2 regions of the Pseudomonas sp. JL3 genome follow, and region 1 is predicted to be linked to the other one. Evidence: riboswitches for the same ligand, from Rfam matches in the RefSeq annotation. Region 1 holds a riboswitch; the other holds the start of a gene.
What was found. Region 1 has a riboswitch for cobalamin ahead of MMG91_RS06000 (CbtB domain-containing protein). Riboswitches for the same ligand answer to the same signal wherever they lie in the genome.
Positions count from the first base shown of each region.

Region 2: linked by a shared signal. The riboswitch ahead of cobO (cob(I)yrinic acid a,c-diamide adenosyltransferase) and the one ahead of MMG91_RS06000 (CbtB domain-containing protein) in region 1 are both predicted to bind cobalamin.

Region 1 covers NZ_JAKWJK010000002.1:573,437-580,657, reverse strand. Annotated here, with positions in the region: gene cobN (cobaltochelatase subunit CobN) at 1-518, opposite strand, end outside; gene cobW (cobalamin biosynthesis protein CobW) at 522-1,583, opposite strand; cobalamin riboswitch at 1,684-1,898, opposite strand; cobalamin riboswitch at 2,087-2,315, shown strand; gene MMG91_RS06000 (CbtB domain-containing protein) at 2,437-2,643, shown strand; gene MMG91_RS05995 (CbtA family protein) at 2,655-3,362, shown strand; gene MMG91_RS05990 (cobalamin biosynthesis protein) at 3,359-3,772, shown strand; gene cobM (precorrin-4 C(11)-methyltransferase) at 3,855-4,601, shown strand; gene nfuA (Fe-S biogenesis protein NfuA) at 4,762-5,346, opposite strand; gene MMG91_RS05975 (fatty acid cis/trans isomerase) at 5,505-7,221, opposite strand, start outside.
Region 2 covers NZ_JAKWJK010000003.1:599,876-607,096, reverse strand. Annotated here, with positions in the region: gene MMG91_RS09190 (sorbosone dehydrogenase family protein) at 1-835, opposite strand, end outside; gene MMG91_RS09185 (hypothetical protein) at 904-1,488, opposite strand; cobalamin riboswitch at 1,643-1,878, shown strand; gene cobO (cob(I)yrinic acid a,c-diamide adenosyltransferase) at 1,959-2,570, shown strand; gene MMG91_RS09175 (cobyrinate a,c-diamide synthase) at 2,567-3,892, shown strand; gene bluB (5,6-dimethylbenzimidazole synthase) at 3,889-4,539, shown strand; gene cbiB (adenosylcobinamide-phosphate synthase CbiB) at 4,536-5,444, shown strand; gene cobD (threonine-phosphate decarboxylase CobD) at 5,437-6,429, shown strand; gene MMG91_RS09155 (cobyric acid synthase) at 6,426-7,221, shown strand, end outside.

The sequences.
Region 1 (7,221 bases):
AGGGTTTGCGGCTCGGACCATGGATAGTCGCGGCCGAGCCAACGACTGGCGAGGCAGCGAAACAGGTCGAGCGCGTTGGCCATGCCGCCCTGACGCAGGAAGTGCCAGAGCCGGTCGCGGTCTTGCGCGGTGACGGTGCTCAGGTCACTGAGTTCCGGGTCCGGCCGATCGTCCCCCGGCACCAGAATCAGCTGCACGCCGCGCTCGGACAATTCCACCAGACGCTCAATGCCATAACGCCAATAGGCGATGCCGCCGTGCAGCGAGATCAGAATTACCTTGGCGTGGCGCAGTACTTCGTCGACGTATAGATCGACCGAGGCGTGATTCTGCACCTGCATCGGGTTGGCCAGGCGTACGCTCGGGTAATCGTCGGGCAACTGCTGCGCCGCTTCGGCGAGCAACGCCAGGCTGGAATCGCCGCTGCACAGGATCACCAGCTCGGCGGGGGTTTGTCCAAGGTCGGCAATGTTGTCATCCGACACGAAACCGCCGGGCTGGGTCCTGAGCAGGTGCATGGTTTAAACGCTGAGCGCAGCGCGCAATTGCGCTTCGAGCTGTGCGGCATCCAGCGCCTGACCGATCAACACCAGACGGGTGGTGCGCGCTTCTTCAGCGCCCCACTGACGGTCGAAGTGCTTGTCGAAGCGCGTGCCCACGCCCTGGATCAGCAGGCGCATCGGCTTGTTCGGCACCGCTGCAAAACCTTTCACCCGCAGGATGCCGTGCTGGACCACCAATTGAGTCAGCGCATCCATCAGCAGGCTTTCGTCGGCTTGGGGCAGCTCAATCGAGATGGAGTCAAACGCGTCATGGTCGTGGTCGTCTTCACCTTCATGGTGATGATCGTGATGGCTGTGGCGACTGTCGATGTGCTCTTCGGAACCGGCACCGAGGCCGATCAGCACGTCCAGTGGCAGACGGCCGCTGCTGGCTTCGATGACTTTCACCGCTGGCGGCAGTTCTTCGGCGACTTCCAGGCGCACACGGGCCAGGTCTTCAGCGCTGATCAGATCGGCCTTGTTGAGGATCACCAGGTCGGCGCTGGCCAGTTGATCGGCGAACAGCTCGTGCAGCGGCGATTCGTGGTCCAGATTCGGGTCGAGTTTGCGCTGGGCATCGACCTGATCCGGGAACGCAGCGAAGGTGCCAGCAGCGACGGCCGGGCTGTCGACCACGGTGATCACCGCGTCAACCGTGCAGGCGCTGCGGATCTCTGGCCATTGGAAGGCTTGAACCAAAGGTTTTGGCAGGGCCAGACCCGAGGTTTCGATCAGGATGTGGTCGAGGTCGCCGCGACGAGCGACCAGTTCACGCATCACCGGGAAGAATTCTTCCTGAACCGTGCAGCACAGGCAGCCGTTGGCCAGTTCGTAGACGCGACCGTTGGCTTCTTCTTCGGTGCAGCCGATCGAGCACTGCTTGAGGATTTCGCCGTCGATGCCCAGCTCGCCGAACTCGTTGACGATCACCGCGATACGGCGGCCCTGGGCGTTGTCGAGCATGTGGCGTAGCAAGGTGGTTTTGCCCGAGCCGAGGAAGCCGGTAACGATGGTGACGGGGAGTTTGGCCAGTGTTTTCATCGGATGCCCTTTGGCAAGGTGGCGGGCATACGGGACGACAATCGCAGCGGCAGGTGCGCGCGCGCAAGAGTTCCGCCACCGGATCACCCCGCCCGGTTGTAGTGAGAATCTGTATCGAGGCAGGTCTCCTGGCTGACGGTGTGCCAATCGTTCGACTGGCGTTTGCTGCGCCTTCCCGCGACCCTGATGGATCAGGGTTTGCAGTGGCGTGGCAGCGAACATCACCGTTCACAGTTGCGGGGGCAGCCGCGGCATCGACCGCGTTCCCTTCTTAGCTTCGGCAGATGCCGAAGAACCTCGAAAGCGCAAGGCTACGCATCGTGTGGGGGCGGGTCAATGTCCATGCCGCGTTCTGTGGCGGCTGGGATGACGCCATCGCGGGCAAGCCCGCTCCCACAGTTGATCGCATTCCCTTGTGGGAGCGTGGCTTGCCCGCGATGCAGACGACCGGGTTCCGAGTTGAGAACCCCTGCCAATTGACTCCCCGCCCCCGCCCATGCTCTCCTACACGCCTTGTTACGGGTGCCCTTCACAGGGTGAAACGGGAAACCGGTGAATCATGTGCTTTACTCTAAAGCCATGTCAGTCCGGTGCTGCCCCCGCAACGGTAAGCGAGTGAAGCGTCAAATCCACTGTGCCCGTCACACGGCATGGGAAGGTGATGCTTGCAGGTTTCGGCGCAAGCCCTGCCCCTCGCGAGCCCGGAGACCGGCCCGCAACACTAAAGTGACTTTTACGTTCACTGAATAACAAACCCGCGGTGGGCGGGCGCTGTTCGAAATCTCTGCGTGCCCCGGCGTGCGGCGGTTTTCATGCGCTCTATTCACCCGCTGACAGACCAGAGGGAAGCGCCATGTCGATCATCAGCAGCACCGGCAGCAACACCGATAAAAAGATCACGATCAGCACCACCACAACCCTGAGCCAACGCCTGACCGCCGCTTTTTGTGCGTCGATCCTTGGCGCCAGCCTTGTGTATTTCGCCGGTTTCTCGCACATCGAAGCGGTACACAACGCCGCGCACGATACCCGTCACAGCTCTGCCTTTCCGTGCCATTGAGACCTGCTGACATGAGCAAGCGTATTGCGCAAACCGCAGGTTTCACCGGGCTGCTGGCCGCCCTGCTGTTGACCCTGCTGCAAAGCTTCTGGGTCGCCCCGCTGATTTTGCAGGCCGAGACCTACGAAAAATCCGAGCCGGCCGCCGTTGAAGTCCACGAGCACGCTGCTGGTGCAGTCGCCGCTCACACCCACGATGCCGAAGCCTGGGAGCCGGAAGACGGCTGGCAGCGCGTGCTGTCGACCACCGGCGGCAACCTGGTGGTCGCGGTCGGTTTCGCCCTGATGCTTGCGGGCCTCTACACCTTGCGCGCTCCACGCCGTACCTCTCAGGGCCTGCTCTGGGGTCTGGCCGGTTATGCGACATTCGTGCTGGCGCCCACCCTCGGCCTGCCACCTGAACTGCCAGGCACAGCCGCAGCGGACCTGGCGCAACGGCAGATCTGGTGGATTGGCACTGCCGCGTCCACCGCTGTCGGCATCGCGCTGATCGTGTTCAGCCGCCACTGGCTGATGAAGATCCTCGGTGTAGCGATTCTGGCCGTTCCGCACGTCATTGGCGCGCCGCAACCGGAAGTCCATTCGATGCTGGCGCCGCAAGCCCTGGAAGCGCAATTCAAAATCGCTTCGCAGCTGACCAACATGGCGTTCTGGCTGGCCCTGGGCCTGATCAGCGCCTGGTTGTTCCGCCGCAAAAGCGATGGTCAATACTCCGCATGACTGACATCAGCGCAGTGCCGACCCTGGTGGTCGGCCTGGGCTGCCAGCGCGGCTGCCCCGTCAGCACGCTGCGGGCGCTGCTTGATCAGGCGTTACAGGCCCATCAAATCGAGCTTCGTGAGATCAAGGCCTTGGCCAGTATCGACCTCAAGCGCGAAGAACCCGCCCTGATCGAACTGGCTGAGCAACTGGCATTGCCGCTGATGTACTTCAGCAGCGAACAATTGGCCGGTTATGAACCGCAACTCAGCCACCACTCGGACATCGCGTTCGAGCGCACCGGCTGTTACGGCGTAGCGGAAAGTGCCGCGCTGGCACTGGCCGAACAACTTGCTCAGGCACCGGCAAAGTTGCTGATTCCACGACAAAAATACGCCCAGGCCACCCTTGCATTGGCCAGCGCCGCGTAAAATCCCCGATAATCCCCGCCTTCGATCATGAGCAATCTTCATCTGAAGTGTGCCCATGCCCTTTTTCTGACAGGAAACGACGATGACCGTCTACTTCATTGGCGCAGGCCCCGGCGACCCGGAACTGATCACCGTCAAAGGCCAGCGGCTGATTCGTAGCTGCCCGGTCATCATCTATGCAGGCTCCCTGGTCCCTGCCGCTGTGCTGGAGGGTCACCGGGCCGAACAGGTGGTCAACAGCGCCGAATTGCACCTGGAACAGATCATCGAGCTGATCAAGACCGCCCATGCCAACGGCCAGGACGTGGCCCGGGTGCATTCCGGCGATCCGAGCCTGTACGGGGCGATTGGCGAGCAGATTCGCTACTTGCGTGAACTCGACATCCCTTTCGAAATCATTCCCGGCGTCACCGCCACCGCCGCCTGCGCGGCCCTGTTGGGTGCTGAACTGACCCTGCCGGACGTGTCACAGAGCGTGATTCTGACCCGCTACGCCGACAAGACCGCGATGCCGGCCGGTGAAGAGCTCGGTAGCCTGGCGCAGCATGGGGCGACCATGGCAATCCACCTCGGGGTCAATCATCTGGAGAAGATCCTTGCCGAATTGCTACCGCACTACGGCGCCGATTGCCCGATCGCGGTGATTCATCGGGCGACCTGGCCGGATCAGGATTGGGTAGTGGGGACGCTGGCGGATATTGCCGGGAAGGTTCAAGCCAAGGGATTTCGCCGCACGGCGCTGATTCTGGTGGGTCGGGTGTTGGGTAGCGATCACTTCAGTGAGTCGTCGCTGTATCGCGCGGGGCATGCGCACCTCTACAGACCCTGAGATGATCGTTCCCACGCTCTGCGTGGGATGCCTCAATGGACGCTCTGCGTCCGCTCTTGAGACGCGGAGCGCCCCGGGCTGCATTCCCACGCAGAGCGTGGGAACGATCAAAAAAAACGGTGCTCACGGGCACCGTTTTTTTATGTTTGCAGCGAACACCTTAGTAGTAGGCGTTTTCTTTCTGCGTGTGGTCGGTCACGTCACGAACGCCCTTGAGCTCGGGGATGCGCTCGAGCAAGGTGCGCTCGATGCCTTCGCGCAGGGTAACGTCTGCCTGGCCGCAGCCTTGGCAACCGCCGCCGAATTTCAGCACGGCGATACCGTCTTCGACCACATCGATCAGGCTGACCTGACCGCCGTGGCTGGCCAGCCCCGGGTTGATTTCGGTTTGCAGGTAGTAGTTGATGCGCTCGTTGACCGGGCTGTCAGCGTTGACCATCGGTACTTTGGCGTTTGGCGCCTTGATGGTCAGCTGGCCACCCATGCGGTCGGTGGCGTAGTCGACTACCGCATCGTCCAGAAACGCTTCGCTGAACGAGTCGATGTAAGCGGTGAAACTTTTGAGCCCCAGCGCCGTGTCTTCAGGTTTTTCTTCGCCCGGCTTGCAGTAGGCAATGCAGGTTTCGGCGTACTGGGTGCCAGGCTGGGTGATAAAGACGCGGATGCCGATACCCGGAGTGTTCTGCTTGGAGAGCAGATCAGCCAGGTAATCGTGGGCGGCGTCGGTAATGGTAATAGCGGTCATGGAAACTCCTCGCAGGCTTGGACGCAGTTTACGCCAATCATCGCGCCGGACAAAGTCCTAGTATTTTTGTCGGGAAAGATGCGCCTGTCGATGATCCTCTGATCACCGCTCCTACAAGGGTTCGGTCAGGGTTCGGCGGTGCGTGTTCAGGCCCTCAATCAAAGATTCTCGTAGCGGTTCATATCCAGCACGCCCTCTTCCACCGGGTCGGTGTCGTGGATGTAGCGGCTCAGATCATGGAAATACTGCCAGAACTGCGGATGACTGCGGCGAATGCCCCAGCGTTCGACGATTTTCTCGAAACTGGCGGCGTCCCTGGCATTTTCCATCGCGTCGACGAACGCGGGTACTTGCCCGGCCGGGATGTTGAACATGAAGTTCGGATAACTGCTGAGAACACCCGGATAGATCGTCAACGTATCGAGCCCTGGCTGATAGCGCAGCGACTCACCGAGCAGGAACGCCACGTTGCTGTGGGCGCGGTTGCGCAGCAGGCTGTAGACCTCGCGTTTGCCGCTTTGGGTCTCGATGCGCAACATCGTGGCTTCTGGCAACTGATCGATGACCTTCAGCCCCGCAGCCGGACGTGAAGTCAGGCGGCTCAAGGCCTGTTCGGCGTTCTGCAACGCCAGATCGATGTTCGGCCGCGAGCAGTAGGCACCATCGCAACGGTTGATCGGGTCGGGCTTGGCATTGAGGTCGCCGTACCGGGCCAGCAATTGCAGGGCAAAATCGCGTTTCGGGTCCTTTTCGTCCAGCGTCAGCGCCGTCGGCTTGTCGTTATCGATGTACTCATAATCCAGCCACATCTTGAACTTGCCGCCGTTCTGATACCAATCGTCGAGGTAGCCATCCCGTGAGTCGGCCGGCATCAAGCGCAAGAAATTCTGCTCGGCACCGTTGCGAATCAGGTCGAAGTACAGTCGGGTCTGGGCCTGATGGGATACGTTGCCGAATACATCGAAGTTGACCGCCAACTGGTAATACGTGCGTTCCAGCAGCGGGTAATCGAACAGCCAAATGGTTTGCGGCACGTCACCGATCAGGCCTTTGTTCACCGAGGCGCTGTCGAAATGCCGGAAGATGCTCAGCAGTGCGTTGTCATTGCCGGCCCACAGGGTCGACCAGCTCGGTGCCGGTAAATCGGCGTAGTTGTCCCGGCGCAAGGCTTCATATTCGTTGCGTTTGTCGCGGTAGTCGTGCCACAGGCTCAGAACACTGCCGACGTCATCGTTCTGCCCCGGCATCGCCAGCAACGGCGTGGCCTGGCCGCGATAATTCGGGTCGGTGATGTAAAGGTCATGCTCGGGGGCCTGGAACAGCGCCCAGAAGTTGTCGCGGATCACGTCGGTGGCGATCTGGCCCCGGCAGACCGGGCCACGAATAAAGGTACGCACGAAGTACTCGGCGTTATCGAGCATGAACTGGTAGCGCGCCTGAGCCGGGATGGCCTCAAAGGTCGTGAACGGATTGGCCCGTCGCTCCGGCCCGTAACCCGGCAGCGCATTGACCTGCCAATTGCCGCTGTAAAACAGGCTTTTGATCCGCGCCATCTTCGCCGCGCTCAGCGGATAGGTGATGTGGGTCTTGTGCACGATCACGCCTTGCACCGGCCATAAACGGTAGTAAACCTGAGTGCCCGGATCGTCATTCGGACGGCGAGTGTTGATCAGATCGATCGGCTGCCCGGTTGGCGTGCGCGAACGTACCCACTGAAAGAAATGCCCCGGCTCGCCGTCCTTGAAATAGAGGTGCGCCAGGAACCAGTGCTCGAACAACCAGCGCCCCACCAGACTCTCCCGGGCGCCTGGCGCGTTGAGCAAATTTTCCCACTGCACCACCTGCAAGGCTTCCTTGGTGCTGGGCACCAGGCCC
Region 2 (7,221 bases), on a different contig from region 1:
CACGCTCGTTGACGGCGGTCCACAGTGCGCCGCTCTGAGGCTCCCAGGCCAGACCGTTTGGATTGCGAATCCCCGAGGCGAAGATCCGATGATTGCCGGTGGCGCGATCCACTTCCCAGATCGCAGCGCGGCCTTCCTCCTGATCCATGCCGTTTTCACCGACGTTGCTGTTCGAGCCCACGGTGACGTACAGCTTGCTGCCATCCTTGCTGGCGATGACATTTTTGGTCCAGTGATGATTCAGCGTGCCGCCCGGCAAGTCGACCACCTTGATCGGCTGCGACTTGATCGCCGTCTCACCGTTTTCATAGTGGAAACGCAGCAGGCGATCAGTGTCGGCGACATACAAATCATTGCCGACCAGGGTCATGCCAAAGGGCGAGTTGAGGTTTTCCAGGAATACCGTGCGGGTTTCGGCGACGCCGTCGTGGTCCTTGTCCCGCAGCAGGGTGATGCGGTTCGGGCTGGGGACGCCAGCACCGGCGCGGCCCATGACTTTGCCCATGATCCAGCCACGAATACCGCCATCGGATTTGGCCGGTGCATTGGTTTCGGCCACCAGCACATCGCCGTTGGGCAATACGTAGAGCCAACGTGGGTGTTCGAGGCCTTCGGCAAATGCCGCCACTTGAGTTCCTGCCGCGGCGACAGGTTTCTTGCCTTCAGGCCAGCCGATCGCCGGGGCGATGTTCACCGTCGGGATCAGGGTTTTATTGGGTTCTGGCAGTTTGGGCGAGGGGCCTGTGCCATCCGAGACTTGCAGGCTGGAGGTTTCACCACAGGCGGCGAGCCCTCCGGCGAGCGCGATGATGAAAACGAGCTGGGGTTTGCGCATTACTGATCTTCCCTATGAATGCATTGACGTAATCATAGAGAAGCGTAGACGCTCGATGGTTCAACCGGTCAGCCGCGGGCTTCCTTGAGCAGAACAGCGATGCCTGGATGGTAGTTGCCGGCTTCATTGCGCAACTTGCGGTAGGCGTATGGGAAATACCAGGCCACGGCGCAGCTGTGTTCCTTTTGCAGGTCGTCGACCATGTCCTGAAGTTCTTCCGGTGTAGCGCTCTGCTGAGCTTTTTGCGGCGCTACGAACAGGCAGCCGAGTTTCAGATCGCTGGCGTAGCTGATTCGCTTCGCGTCACTGGTGATGTCCGCCAATGCCTGAGTCAGGTTCAGGCTATTGACCCGTGGCCAGCGCTGGGTGGCCTGGAGATACGCGCGTTCTTCGCTGCTGGCGATAAACAGATCGGCGTGGGCGTTGCGTTCGCCTTCTTCAGTCTGTTTGCGCGTGGATGTTTGTTGCAGCGTGACCATTTCTGCCATCCAGGCTGCGGCGGAGAGCAGGCCGAGGTTGGCGTTTTCGTCGTACCAGTAAGGTGTATCGTTATCGCCGCGTACGGCGTTGAAGCGGTCGATACAGTCAAACCAGCGTTCCAGCACCGGCCGCAGGAATTCCAGCTTCGGATTGCTGATGATCATGCCTTGCATGTGGCTCACCCTTGTTATTGTGTTGTGAGGTTGTGGCTCTTTGATATCACTGCTTGTAGTGTGGCACAAGATTGGCGTCAGTTAATTGATCAATGGCAGTTATTCGCTCAGCGGCGCCCCGGGTTTAATTGACGCTCCACCCCCAACCCTCTAACCTTCGCGGCTTGTTTCAGGTGCTCTGTGACCTTGGTCGACAGAGTGAAACAGGGAAGCCGGTGAGTGAATTTCTTCCCGTGAAAAATGATCACGATCCCGGCGCTGCCCCCGCAACGGTAAATGAGTAAAAGCTGCGCCTTGAGCCACTGTGTCGATTGTCGACATGGGAAGGCGCGCAGTTGGCCCTGGTGCCGCTCATGAGCCCGGAGACCGGCCTGATTCATCCAACGGCATCACGGTGGGCGATGCCAGGCTTCTTGCCGTCTATTCTTGTGCCTGCCCGCCGTTATCCAGCCTCAACGGAGAGCTCCCCCATGACTGATACTCCCGATCGTGACGAACGCCATCTGGCGCGCATGCTGCGCAAAAAAGCGGTGATCGACGAACGCATCGCCAACTCCCCGAATGAATGCGGTTTGCTGCTGGTGCTCTCCGGCAACGGCAAAGGCAAGAGCAGCTCGGCGTTTGGCATGCTTTCCCGGGCCATGGGCCACGGCATGCAGTGCGGCGTGGTGCAGTTCATCAAGGGGCGCACCAGCACCGGTGAGGAGCTGTTCTTCCGACGCTTCCCGGAGCAGGTGCGTTTTCATGTGATGGGCGAGGGCTTCACCTGGGAAACCCAAGACCGCCAGCGCGACATCGCCGCCGCTGAAGCCGCCTGGGCGGTGTCCCGCGAATTGCTGCGTGATCCATCCATCGGTCTGGTAGTGCTCGATGAGTTGAACATCGCCCTCAAGCACGGCTACCTCGATCTCGATCAGGTGCTCAGCGACTTGCAGGCTCGTCCGCCGATGCAACATGTGGTGGTCACCGGTCGTGGCGCCAAACCGGAGATGATCGAGTTGGCGGACACCGTCACTGAAATGGGCATGATCAAGCACGCCTTCCAGGCCGGAATCAAAGCGCAAAAAGGCGTCGAGTTGTGAGTCAACCACATCATTGCCCGGCGGTACTGATTGCCGCGCCGGCCTCCGGTCAGGGCAAGACCACCGTCACCGCCGCGCTCGCTCGTTTGCATCGCAATCAGGGGCGCAAGGTCCGCGTGTTCAAATGCGGCCCGGATTTTCTCGACCCGATGATTCTCGAGCGCGCCAGCGGTGCACCGGTTTATCAACTCGACATGTGGATGGTCGGCGCGCGGGAAAGTCGGCGGCTATTGTGGGAGGCCGCGGGCGAAGCCGATCTGATCCTCATCGAAGGCGTCATGGGGCTGTTCGACGGTACGCCTTCCAGCGCCGACCTGGCGCGGCACTTCGGTGTGCCGGTGCTCGGCGTGATCGACGGCACCGCCATGGCGCAGACGTTTGGCGCGCTGGCCCTGGGCCTTGCGCGTTATCAGCCGGATTTACCGTTTGCCGGTGTGTTGGCCAACCGGGTCGGCACCGTGCGCCATGCGCAGTTGCTCGAAGGCAGCCTGACTGAAGGCTTGCGCTGGTACGGCGCGTTGTCCCGGGAGACCGGCATCGAATTGCCGAGTCGGCATCTCGGCCTGGTTCAGGCCAGTGAGCTGAATGATCTCGATCTGCGCCTCGACGCGGCGGCCGACTCACTGGCCAGCAGTTGTGATGTGGCTCTACCGCCGGCCGTGGAATTCGCCGCGCCTGAAATGATCGCAGCCGAACCGTTGCTGGCCGGGGTGCGGATTGCCGTGGCCCGGGACGAAGCTTTCGCGTTTACCTACGGTGCGAGCCTTGATCTGTTGCGGGCCATGGGCGCCGAATTGTCTTTCTTCTCGCCGATCCGCGACAGCGGGTTACCGGAGGCGGACAGTCTTTATCTGCCGGGCGGTTACCCCGAATTGCACCATGTGGCGTTGTCACAAAACACGCCGATGCTGACCGCGATCCGCGCTCATCACGCGGCGGGCAAACCGTTGCTGGCCGAGTGTGGCGGCATGCTGTATTTGCTCGATTCACTGACCGATGTCGAGGGCACACGCGCTGAATTGGTCGGCTTGCTGGCCGGTGATGCGGTGATGCAGAAGCGTCTTGCCGCGTTGGCCTTGCAGGCGGTCGAATTGCCGGAAGGTTTGCTGCGTGGGCACACGTACCACCACTCGTTGACCAGCACTGAACTTGAGCCAATTGCTCGAGGTTTGAGTCCCAATGGCGGGCGAGGGGCGGAGGCGGTTTATCGTGAGGGGCGGATGACGGCTTCTTATGTGCACTTTTATTTCCCGTCCAATCCGACAGCGATTGCAGCGCTGTTTGCGCCTGACCCTGAAACCGCTTTCGCGAGCAGGCCATGACGGACAACACATTCAGCCAGGCCGAACGCGAAGCTGTTTATCGCGCGATTGCAGAGCGCCGCGACATGCGTCACTTCAGTGGCGGCTCGGTTGAGCCCGAGTTACTGAGGCGTCTGCTCGAAGCCGCGCATCAGGCCCCAAGTGTTGGCCTGATGCAGCCCTGGCGTTTCATCCGCATTAGCGACCGGGCACTGCGCGGCAAGATCCAGCTGCTGGTGGAAGACGAACGCATCCGCACTGCCGAAGCCCTCGGCGAGCGCTCCGACGAATTCATGAAGCTCAAGGTCGAAGGCATCAACGATTGCGCCGAGGTGCTGGTCGCCGCGCTGATGGACGATCGCGAGCGACATATCTTCGGCCGTCGTACATTGCCGGAAATGGACATGGCCTCGTTGTCCTGCGCCATCCAGAACCTTTGGCTGGCGTCCCGCGCCGAAGGCCTGGGCATGGGCTGGGTGTCGCTGTTCGAGCCGCAAGCGCTGGCGGACTTGTTGGGCTTACCGGCCGGGGCCAAGCCTTTGGCTGTTCTTTGCCTGGGGCCGGTCAAGGAATTCTATCCGGCGCCGATGTTGGTACTCGAAGGTTGGGCGCAGGCGCGTCCACTCAGCGAGTTGCTGTATGAAAATTATTGGGGAGTGAGTCAATGAGTGTGGCGTTGTTGAGTGTCGCCGCGGTCGCGCTGGATGCGCTGCTGGGTGAACCCAAACGCTGGCATCCGCTGGTGGCGTTCGGTCGTTTTGCCGATCGCATCGAGCAACGTTTCAACTCCGGTGGCCGTGGCTGGCGCAGTCATGGGGTTACGGCCTGGGTGATGGCGGTCGTGCCGCTGACCTTGCTGGGCACCGCACTTTCCTGGGCGCCTTATGTCGGTTGGATTGTCGAGATTCTCGTGCTCTATTGCGCCCTCGGCATGCGCAGCCTCGGCGAGCATGTCGAGCCGGTGGCCAAGGCCCTGCGCAGCGATGACTTGATCGAGGCGCGCAAACGTGTCGGTTATCTGGTCAGCCGTCAGACCAGCGAACTGGATGAAACCGAAGTCGCCCGCGCCGCCACCGAATCGGTGCTGGAGAACGGCAGCGATGCGGTGTTCGCCGCACTGTTCTGGTTTGCCGTGGCGGGTGCGCCCGGCGTGGTGCTCTATCGCCTGAGCAACACCCTCGATGCAATGTGGGGTTATCGCAACGAACGCTTCGAACGTTTCGGTTGGGCAGCGGCGAAGATCGATGATGTTCTGAACTACATTCCTGCACGCCTGGTGGCGTTGACTTACGCACTGCTGGGCAAAACCCGACTGGCGCTGAAGTGCTGGCGTACCCAGGGCTCGACCTGGGACAGCCCGAATGCCGGGCCGGTGATGGCGGCCGGGGCCGGTGCGCTGGGTGTCGAGTTGGGCGGGGCGGCGATCTATCACGGTGAACTGCATCAGCGTCCGCCATTGGGCGAAGGCGTGCCGGCGGATGCCGATTCCATCGACCGTGGCTGGCAATTAGTCCAGCGCGGGGTATGGTTATGGCTGCTGATTCTCTGCGTGGGGGCTGAATTCTATGCTTGAGCACGGTGGCCGGCTGCGCAAGGCGGCGCTTGAATACGGCATCGCCGAGGCCGATTGGCTGGATCTGTCCAGTGGCCTGGCGCCCTGGCCATTTCCGGTCCCGGACATTCCGCTGCGAGCCTGGGCGCGCCTGCCGGAAACCGATGACGGTCTGGAGCAGGCCGCCTGCGACTATTACGGTGCGGCCCAGGTGTTGCCAGTGGCGGGTTCGCAAATGGCGATCCAGTTGCTGCCGCGTTTGCGCCGGGCCGGCAAGGTCGGCGTGCTGTCGCCGTGTTACGCCGAACACGCCGAAGCCTGGCGTCGCAACGGTTACATCGTGCGTGAAGTGCTGGAGCAGGAAGTCGATTTTTTTCTCGACAGCCTCGACGTGCTGGTGGTGGTCAACCCGAACAATCCCACGGGCCTGAGCCTGACCCCGGCCCGCCTGCTGGATTGGCATTCGCGGCTGGCCCAGCGCGGTGGCTGGCTGGTGGTGGACGAGGCGTTCATGGACAACACGCCGCATTTGAGTCTGGCGCCGTTCGCCGATCAGATCGGCTTGATCGTGCTGCGCTCCTTCGGCAAGTTTTTCGGCCTGGCCGGTGTGCGGCTGGGTTTTGTGTTGGCTGAGCGCAAGTTGCTCAAGCTGCTGGCTGAACAGGTCGGGCCTTGGGCGGTCAGCGGTCCCACTCGAGTGCTGGGCCAGGCGTGTCTGACAGATACGGAGGGGCACACCCGACAGCGCATTCGTACTGACGAGGCCGGCGAGCGTCTGGCGTTGCTGCTTGAACAATACGGTTCCAAACCTCAGGGCGGCTGCGCGTTGTTTCAGTGGCTGATCACCGAGCGAGCCGAAGCGCTGCATGAGTTCATGGCCCGACGCGGCATTCTGCTGCGGTTGTTCACCCACAACAGCAGCCTGCGTTTCGGCTTGCCGGCGGATGAAGCGGATTGGCAGCGTCTCGAGCAAGCGCTTGAAGCCTACGTTAAGGAAGCGCAATGACAACGTTGATGGTGCAAGGCACCACGTCCGACGCCGGTAAAAGCACGCTGGTGACGGCGCTGTGTCGCTGGGTCACGCGCCAGGGCGTGAGCGTCGTGCCATTCAAACCGCAGAACATGGCGCTCAACAGCGCGGTGACTGCCGACGGTGGCGAGATCGGGCGTGCTCAAGCGGTGCAGGCTCAAGCCGCCAATCTCGAACCGCACACCGACATGAACCCGGTGCTGCTCAAGCCCAACAGCGATACCGGCGCCCAAGTGATCATTCATGGCCGCGCAGTCACCACCATGAACGCGGTCGCGTATCACGACTACAAGGCCATCGCCATGCAAGCGGTGCTGGCCTCCCATGAACGTTTGAGCGCGGCATATCCGGTGGTGATGGTCGAAGGGGCGGGCTCGCCGGCAGAGATCAACCTGCGGGCCGGCGACATCGCGAACATGGGGTTTGCCGAGGCGGTGGACTGCCCGGTGGTGTTGATCGCCGACATCAATCGCGGCGGGGTTTTCGCGCATTTGGTCGGTACGCTGGAGCTGCTGTCGCCCAGCGAACAGGCACGGGTCAAAGGCTTCATCATCAACCGTTTTCGCGGCGACATCGCCTTGCTGCAACCTGGTCTCGATTGGCTGGAGGAGCGCACCGGTAAGCCGGTGATCGGCGTGTTGCCGTATGTGATGGACCTGCATCTTGAGGCCGAGGACGGCCTCGATCAGCGTCAGACCGACAAGGCCGATCAAGTGCTCAGCGTGGTGGTGCCGGTGTTGCCGCGTATCAGCAACCACACCGATTTCG